Regions from separate parts of the Yokenella regensburgei genome, predicted to be linked through region 2. Evidence: predicted binding sites of a transcription regulator. Region 2 holds the regulator's gene; the other holds the start of a gene.

Region 1 (4,212 bases), 810 kb from region 2:
GTTCAGCGGCAATAACCAGCAAATTTTACTGGAGCAGCTTGAACAGCAGGGAATTCGGGTGCCCTACTCGTGCCGGGCGGGGATCTGCGGAAGCTGTCGGATCACGCTTGTTGATGGGGAAGTCAGCGCGCTTAAGAAAAATGCGGTCAGCGAGGATGGAACCATTCTGTGCTGCAGTTGCGTACCCAAAACTGCGCTGCGTTTACGTTTTCACACAGCCTGACCGAAGCTATAGCTTTCGACGACGGGTTGCGGCTGCAGCCTGTCGTTCATCACCTTAATCGCATCGCCAAGCTGCATCGTGCGCCCGGCCAGTACCAGTCCAGGCTGAGCCAGCAGGCACAGTGCCGCATTCTCACCCGGTTCAACCACCAGCAGATTGACGGCTTCACCGCTGTCGCTGAGCCATACACAGGCGGCGTCGCCGGTGGCAGGCTGCCAGCTTTCGCTGTGAGTGGTGAAATGCCAGCTTTTTGGCATCTGCGGTTTAAGATAACGAATCGCTACCAGCGCGTTGAGCGTTAACTCTGCACGGTGTTCTTTCGATAAATCCAGCTGGCGGCATTTCTCTTCAAAAGAGAAATAAAGTGCCGCGTCATCAACGCAAAAGCCGGAAGGGCAAAAGGCATCGGGAGTCAGCATCCTGCGGGCAAAACGCGACCGAAACAACATACCATTGGCTAAATCGAGCATCATTCGATCATGCTCTTCATCAAAATACCAACGCCAGTTATCATCAGGTTTAATTCGCATATTTGTTCCCCTCCTTTCCTGCATCCTTGCTAACCATGCCAACTTTGCCAGCGACATTTAGCTTTACCGCTTCGCTTTACTTTTCGTCTGAATTAATAAAAGACCAAAATGTTTAAATAAGCAACAATGAAGGAATATAAAACAACCAGGGCTGGAAATAAAGCCCTGGAGGAGATTAAGAAGCAAAAAGGTTAGATATGGGTAACAATTTCTTTAATCAGCGGTGGGCCTTTAAAAATAAAGCCAGAATAAATCTGTACCAGCGTCGCCCCGGCAGCCAGTTTTTCGCGCGCGGCAATCACCGAATCAATGCCACCGACGCCAATAATTGGCAACCGACCGTTTAATTCAGCGGACAGCATACGGATAATTTCTGTGCTTTTTAATTGCAGCGGACGACCGCTCAAACCACCCATTTCGTCGCAGTGCTTCATTCCCTGAACCAGGGATCTGTCGAGCGTTGTATTGGTGGCAATTACCCCATCAATATTATGACGCACCAAACTATCGGCCACCTGGATCAATTCTTCAACGGAAAGATCCGGTGCGATCTTCACCGCCAGCGGAACATATTTATGATGCTTCGCCTGGAGTTCAGCTTGCTTATTTTTAATACTGGAAAGCAGATCGTCGAGCGCTTCACCATATTGCAGCGTACGTAACCCTGGGGTATTCGGTGAGGAGATATTAATCGCGATATAACCGGCATAGGCATAAACTTTCTCCATACAAATCAGATAGTCATCTTTGCCCTGCTCTACCGGAGTATCTTTATTTTTACCAATATTAATGCCGAGAATACCGTCAAAATGCGCTTTTTTGACGTTCTCAACCAGGTTATCCACCCCGAGGTTATTGAAGCCCATGCGGTTGATAAGCCCCTCGGCATCAACCAGGCGGAAGATCCTCGGCTTGTCGTTACCAGGCTGCGGACGTGGGGTTACGGTACCAATTTCTACCGAACCAAAACCCATCGCGCCCAGGGCATCGATGCACTCGCCATTTTTGTCGAGACCTGCCGCAAGACCCAGCGGGTTCTTAAAGGTCAGCCCCATACAGGTTACCGGTTTTGCCGGCACTTTCTGGCGCACAAGTGCTTCCAGCGGGGTTCCCGTCACACGACGTAATTGTTGGAATGTAAATTCATGAGCGCGCTCAGGATCGAGCTGGAAAAGGGCTTTTCGAACGAAGGGGTAGTACATGAACTCTCCTGGATTCCCGGTTGCAAACCGGGGGCGTATTATGTTCGATCTTGCTACGAAAGGGAATTGACCTACGGCAAAAAATACGAAGTAAAACGCAATCGGTTTCCTTATTGCCGCTTTCCGGCAATCCACTCCCGGATAAATCATTTAGCAAACCCTCCTCGCTCTGCGATAAATGTTATCAATGTTAGATAAAAGCGAACATTTAGTTATAAGGAGGGATTATGCGAGTCATCACCCTGGCGGGAAGTCCACGCTTTCCATCACGATCCAGCGCGCTGCTGGAATATGCGCGGGAAAAACTCTCCCGCGTTGATGTCGAAGTCTGTCACTGGCACCTGCAAAATTTTGCGCCAGAAGATCTCCTCTACGCCCGCTTCGACAGCCCTGCTTTGCTGGCGCTGAAAGAACAGCTGGCCGATGCGGATGGGCTTATCGTCGCCACCCCGGTGTATAAAGCCTCTTTCTCAGGCGCCCTAAAAACGCTGCTCGACCTCCTTCCTGAACGGGCACTGGAAGGCAAAGTGGTGCTCCCGCTGGCAACCGGCGGGACCGTGGCACATTTACTTGCTGTCGATTACGCCCTGAAACCGGTACTCAATGCCCTGAAGGCACAGGAAATTCTGCACGGGGTGTTCGCTGACGATAGCCAGGTGCTCGACTATCAGCACCAGCCACGGTTTAGCCCCAACCTGCAGCACCGTCTGGACAGCGCACTGGAAACCTTCTGGCAGGCGCTGCACCGCCGGGATATTCCCGCCCCCGTATTCCATCTGCCGCAAGGAGCTGCTCATGTTTAATGGTTATAAATGGCGGCTGCAGTCGCTGGCGCTGAGCGGGCTGCTCACCCTTTCTGCCTGGAGCCATGCCGCAACCCAGGTGCCCGATACTCTGCGCATTGGTTATCAGAAAGGCAGCGTCAGTATGGTGCTGGCAAAAAGTTATCAGCTGCTTGAGAAGCGTTATCCGCAGAGCAAAATCTCGTGGGTGGAGTTCCCGGCCGGGCCGCAAATGCTGGAGGCGCTGAACGTCGGTAGCATCGATCTTGGAAGTACCGGCGATATTCCCCCGATCTTCGCCCAGGCCGCCGGAGCGGATCTGTTGTACGTTGGCGTTGAACCGGCGAAGCCGAAGGCGGAAGTCATTCTGGTACCGGACAGCAGCGCGATCAAAACCGTCGCCGATCTGAAAGGCCATAAGGTGGCGTTCCAGAAAGGCTCCAGCTCGCACAACCTGCTGCTGCGTGCGCTACAGGAGGCGGGTCTCAGCTTTAAAGATATTCAGCCTGTTTACTTAACCCCGGCTGATGCCCGCGCGGCGTTCCAGCAGGGCAAAGTTGATGCCTGGGCCATCTGGGATCCCTACTATTCAGCGGCCTTATTGCAGGGCGGCGTTCGGGTGTTGAAAGATGGCGAAACGCTGAAGCAAACCGGATCGTTCTATCTTGCCGCCCGACCGTATGCAGAAAAATACGGTGAGTTTGTGCAGGAGGTGCTGGCCACTTTCAGCCAGGCCGACGCGCTGACCCAGAGCCAGCGTTCACAAAGCATTACGCTGCTCGCGAAAACCATGGGGCTGCCGGAGCCCGTCATCGCCAGCTATCTCGATCATCGCCCTCCTACCGCTATCTCCGCGGTGAGCGATGCCGTCGCCGCGCTGCAGCAGCAAACTGCCGATCTGTTCTATGACAATCATCTGGTACCGAAAAAAATCGATGTGCGCAGCCGCATCTGGCACCCCGCAACTTCCCAGGGAGCAACGTTATGAGTCTGAATATTTTCTGGTTTTTACCGACCCACGGCGACGGTCACTATCTTGGCAGCGATGAGGGGGCCCGTCCTGTCGACCACGCCTACCTGCAACAAATCGCCCAGACCGCCGACCGGCTGGGCTTCAGCGGGGTGCTTATCCCTACCGGGCGCTCCTGTGAAGACGCCTGGCTGGTGGCGGCTTCGCTGATCCCGGTAACCCAGCGGCTTAAATTTTTAGTTGCCCTGCGCCCGAGCGTAATTTCACCCACCGTCGCCGCCCGGCAGGCCGCTACGCTCGACAGGCTTTCGAACGGTCGCGCGCTGTTTAACCTGGTTACCGGCAGCGATCCGCAGGAGCTGGCTGGCGACGGTGTATTCCTCGATCATACCGCCCGCTATGAAGCCTCGGCGGAGTTTACCCATATCTGGCGGCGCCTGCTGGAAGGGGAAACCGTCGATTTTGAGGGAAAATATCAGCACGTTCGTGGGGCAAAACTGCTGTT
Region 2 (4,212 bases):
GTCACGTACCCACAGCATGCCAAGGCAGCCAAGGGCAAAAATGGTTAAACCGGCGAGCAGGATCCACTTGCGACCATAGCGGTCGGACAGCGGTCCCCACAGCAGTTGCGCGACGGCGAAACCGGCCAGGAACAGGCTCAGGCTTGCGCTCACGCTGGCGGCAGGTATTTGTAGATCGCTTTGAATAGCGGCAAAAGCGGGCAGGTACATGTCCGTCGCCAGGAAGCCGAGCACGCTTAAACCGGCCAGCCAGGCAAGAAATAATTTTCCAGGTTGCATATCACTTTCTCTTTATAGATGCAGGTGTACGACTCAGGCGCTGAGTGTAGGGAGTGCAAAGCGGCTTGTGAAACGCTAATATTTGTTTAGTGAATTCAAAATTTTTGTAGGCAGAAAATGTGGTCTGAATATTCTCTTGAAGTGGTCGATGCTGTCGCCCGTAATGGCAGCTTCAGCGCAGCGGCCCAGGAGCTGCATCGCGTGCCCTCCGCGGTCAGTTATACGGTACGTCAGCTGGAGGAGTGGCTCGCCGTACCGCTCTTTGAACGGCGCCATCGCGATGTTGAACTGACGCCTGCCGGTGTCTGGTTTTTAAAAGAAGGGCGTTCTGTTATCAAAAAAATGCAGATCACCCGCCAGCAGTGTCAGCAGATTGCCAACGGCTGGCGCGGCCAGTTGCCCATTGCCGTCGATAATATCGTCAGGCCGGAACGTACCCGGCAGATGATCGTTGATTTCTATCGCCATTTTCAGGACGTCGAGCTGATTGTCTACCAGGAAGTGTTCAACGGCGTCTGGGATGCACTGGCTGATGGTCGGGTAGAGATGGCGATCGGCGCGACGCAGGCGATCCCGGTCGGGGGACGCTACGCGTTTCGCGATATGGGCACACTGCACTGGGTGTGCGTGGTTGCGCATCATCATCCGCTGGCGAGCATGGAAGGCGTGCTCAGCGATGAGGCGTTGCGCAACTGGCCTTCGTTGGTCACCGAAGATACCTCGCGATCGCTGCCAAAGCGGACCACCTGGCTTCTGGATAACCAGAAACGCGTCGTGGTGCCGGACTGGACATCGTCGGCCACCTGTCTGTCGGCGGGGTTGTGTGTTGGCATGGTGCCAGAGCATTTTGCTCGTCCGTGGATCGAAAGCGGGGAGTGGGTGGAACTGTGTCTCGAAAACCCGTACCAGGATTCTGCCTGTTGCCTGACGTGGCAGCAGCAGGATATGTCTCCGGCGCTGGCCTGGTTGCTGGATTATCTTGGGGATAGTGAAACGCTGAACCGGGAGTGGCTGCGGGTACCGGAGGCTCCGGACCCGCAGAAGTGATTAACGACGATAATCGCGGAACGGGCCGTCGGCAACGGAGCGACGTTCCACCAGACGCGGATGCACCTCGATGGACTGCGAGGTTTCGCGTTTGTTGACGATACGGTCGAGCAGCATATTGAACGCCGTTTCACCCAGAGAATCTTTCGGCTGGTGAATGGTGGTCAGCGCCGGGGAGAAATAGCGGGCGTTGCGCACGTTATCATAACCGATCACCGAAATATCCGTCGGCACGCGCAATCCCATCTCGTCGGCGGCGCAAATGGCACCCATCGCCATGATATCGCCACCGCAGAATACGGCGGTGGGGCGGTGCTGCTGGCCGAGGATCTGCTGCATGGCGCGATAGCCGGATTCTGGCTCAAAGTCGCCCTGTACAATCCAGTGCTCCGGCACTTTAATCAGCGCTTCTTCCATGGCTTTCATAAAGCCGGCAAGACGGCCCGCGCCGGTGTTGCGCTCAAGCGGTCCCGGGATCACGCCGATTTCACGGTGGCCACGCTCAATCAGGTAGCGGCCCGCCATATAACCGCCTTCGAAGGCGTTATCGATAACGGAGTCGGTGAAGTCGGCATGAGCTTCGCCCCAGTCCATCACCACCATCGGGATATGACGGTACTCTTCCAGCATTGAGATAACCGATTCCGGGTACTCAGAACACATGACCAGCAGGCCATCGACGCGCTTTTGCGCCATCATCGACAGATAAGCACGCTGCTTTTCAAGGTTGTTCCAGGCGTTACCCAGAATCAGGGTATAGCCTTTCTGGAAGCAATTTTTCTCAACCGCTTCAATGATTTCAGCGAAGTAGGCCGCTTCGCTGCTGGTCGCCAGCAGGCCAATCGATTTCGTGTGATTAACCTTCAGGCTACGGGCGACGGCGCTCGGGGAGTAGTGCAGCTCTTTGATCGCTGCCCACACCGCGTTGCGCGTCTCTTCCGCCACAAAGCGGGTTTTGTTAATTACGTGTGATACGGTTGTAGTGGAAACGTTTGCGCGCTTCGCTACATCTTTAATCGTTGCCATGGCTCTCACTCCAGACCATATCCTGAACTCCTGTATAACTTGCTACGTAAACGTTTGCCTCTACACACCCTGACGCAATCATTTCAGATTGCATTACGCCGGGAAAACGACACAGGACGACAGGAGGGGGTCAATGGCCGGTACGCTTTTAATTTAGCGTGGGATTTTGGCTCATCCTGGCGCAAAGGGAAAGAGAAATAATGATCATCGCGACGAAAAGCGTGCAGATTTTTGTGCTTAACTATGTAAAAATGAGCAAGCTCACTTTTCATGTGGGGATAAAAAGGAGAAAAATTGATGAGTACCGAACTGAAGCTCTCTCTGACTACCACGATCATTACCCTGGCCCTGATCGTTGCGGCCGGGCTGACGGCCGTTCTGCACTGATTTTCATGAGGGAGAGCCATCTCCCTCAATCCCTTCCCCCGCCATTGTTATCAATTGCGCAATAATCTTTTGCCAATTCCTTCACTTCTGTTTTTTGTGATTGCTGTCATACTTTCAACTTCTTAATAGGGTACCGCGCCTTCGCCGCGGCTGACCGGAGTTGTTAGATGAAAATCAATTTTCCATTAGTAGCCCTCGCGATAGGCGCGTTTGGCATCGGTACGACCGAGTTTTCACCCATGGGCCTGCTGCCCGTCATTGCGAAAGGGGTTGATGTTTCTATTCCGGTTGCCGGGATGTTAATCAGCGCCTACGCCGTTGGCGTGATGGTGGGTGCACCACTGATGACGCTGCTGCTGTCTCACCGGGCGCGCCGTAACGCGCTGGTGTTCCTGATGGCTATTTTTACCCTCGGCAACGTGCTGTCGGCGATTGCGCCGGATTACACCACGTTGATGCTATCACGCATCATCACCAGCCTTAACCACGGCGCGTTCTTCGGCCTGGGGTCAGTGGTGGCCGCAAGCGTCGTACCGAAGCATAAACAGGCAAGCGCGGTGGCGACCATGTTTATGGGCCTGACTATCGCCAATATCGGCGGTGTGCCGGCGGCGACCTGGCTTGGTGAAACCATCGGCTGGCGTATGTCTTTCCTTGCTACCGCCGGCCTGGGCGTTGTGGCGATGCTGAGCCTGTGGTTCTCTCTGCCAAAAGGGAGTGCCGGTGAGCGCCCTGACGTTAAACGCGAGCTTTCTGTACTGATGCGTCCGCAGGTATTGTCAGCGCTGCTGACCACCGTGCTGGGTGCCGGGGCGATGTTTACGCTTTATACGTATATTTCACCAGTCCTGCACACCATCACCGACGCCTCTCCGCTGTTTATCACCGCGATGCTGGTGCTGATCGGCGTGGGCTTCTCTATCGGTAACTACCTTGGTGGTAAGTTTGCCGACCGTTCGGTCAGCCGGACGCTGAAGGTATTCCTGCTGCTGCTGATGGTCATTATGCTGGCAATTCCGCTGCTGGCGCGCAGTGAAATTGGCGCCGCTATCAGCATGGTGGTGTGGGGCGCCGCAACCTTCGCCGTCGTACCGCCGCTGCAGATGCGTGTGATGCGTGTGGCTCACGAAGCTCCAGGGCTTTCTTCTTCAGTGAATATTGGGGCGTTCAATCTCGGTAACGCACTGGGTGCCGCCGCCGGTGGCGCGGTGATCTCCGGTGGCCTCGGCTACAGTTTTGTACCGGTGATGGGGGCGATTATTGCCGGGCTGGCGCTGGTTGTGGTGCTGTTCGGTGGGCGTTCTCAGCCTGAAGAGGCGATGGTCAGTCAGTGATAAAAATACGCAGAAGGGGTGACCCTTCTGCGTTCTGGTTTATGCTGCCAGGTTCTTCGCAACAAAATTCCAGTTTACCAGCGCCCAGAAATGCTCGAGGTAGTTCGGGCGGGCGTTACGGTAGTCAATGTAATACGCA

The links. The regulator PurR, encoded in region 2, represses purine synthesis genes. The targets are predictions, from matches to a motif close to CANGCAAACGTTTGCNTG.
Region 1: the regulator PurR is predicted to act here: its motif matches at 2,050-2,067, upstream of pyrD (quinone-dependent dihydroorotate dehydrogenase).

Annotation. Positions count from the first base shown of each region.
Region 1 is NZ_RBIZ01000003.1:1,876,884-1,881,095, forward strand. Features, by position in the region: gene C7387_RS09265 (YcbX family protein) at 1-223, shown strand, start outside; gene zapC (cell division protein ZapC) at 211-753, opposite strand; gene pyrD (quinone-dependent dihydroorotate dehydrogenase) at 945-1,955, opposite strand; gene ssuE (NADPH-dependent FMN reductase) at 2,183-2,758, shown strand; gene C7387_RS09285 (sulfonate ABC transporter substrate-binding protein) at 2,751-3,725, shown strand; gene ssuD (FMNH2-dependent alkanesulfonate monooxygenase) at 3,722-4,212, shown strand, end outside.
Region 2 is NZ_RBIZ01000003.1:1,068,632-1,072,843, forward strand. Features, by position in the region: gene punC (purine nucleoside transporter PunC) at 1-279, opposite strand, end outside; gene punR (DNA-binding transcriptional activator PunR) at 397-1,326, shown strand; gene purR (HTH-type transcriptional repressor PurR) at 1,327-2,352, opposite strand; gene cydH (cytochrome bd-I oxidase subunit CydH) at 2,650-2,739, shown strand; gene C7387_RS05380 (MFS transporter) at 2,907-4,073, shown strand; gene sodB (superoxide dismutase [Fe]) at 4,113-4,212, opposite strand, start outside.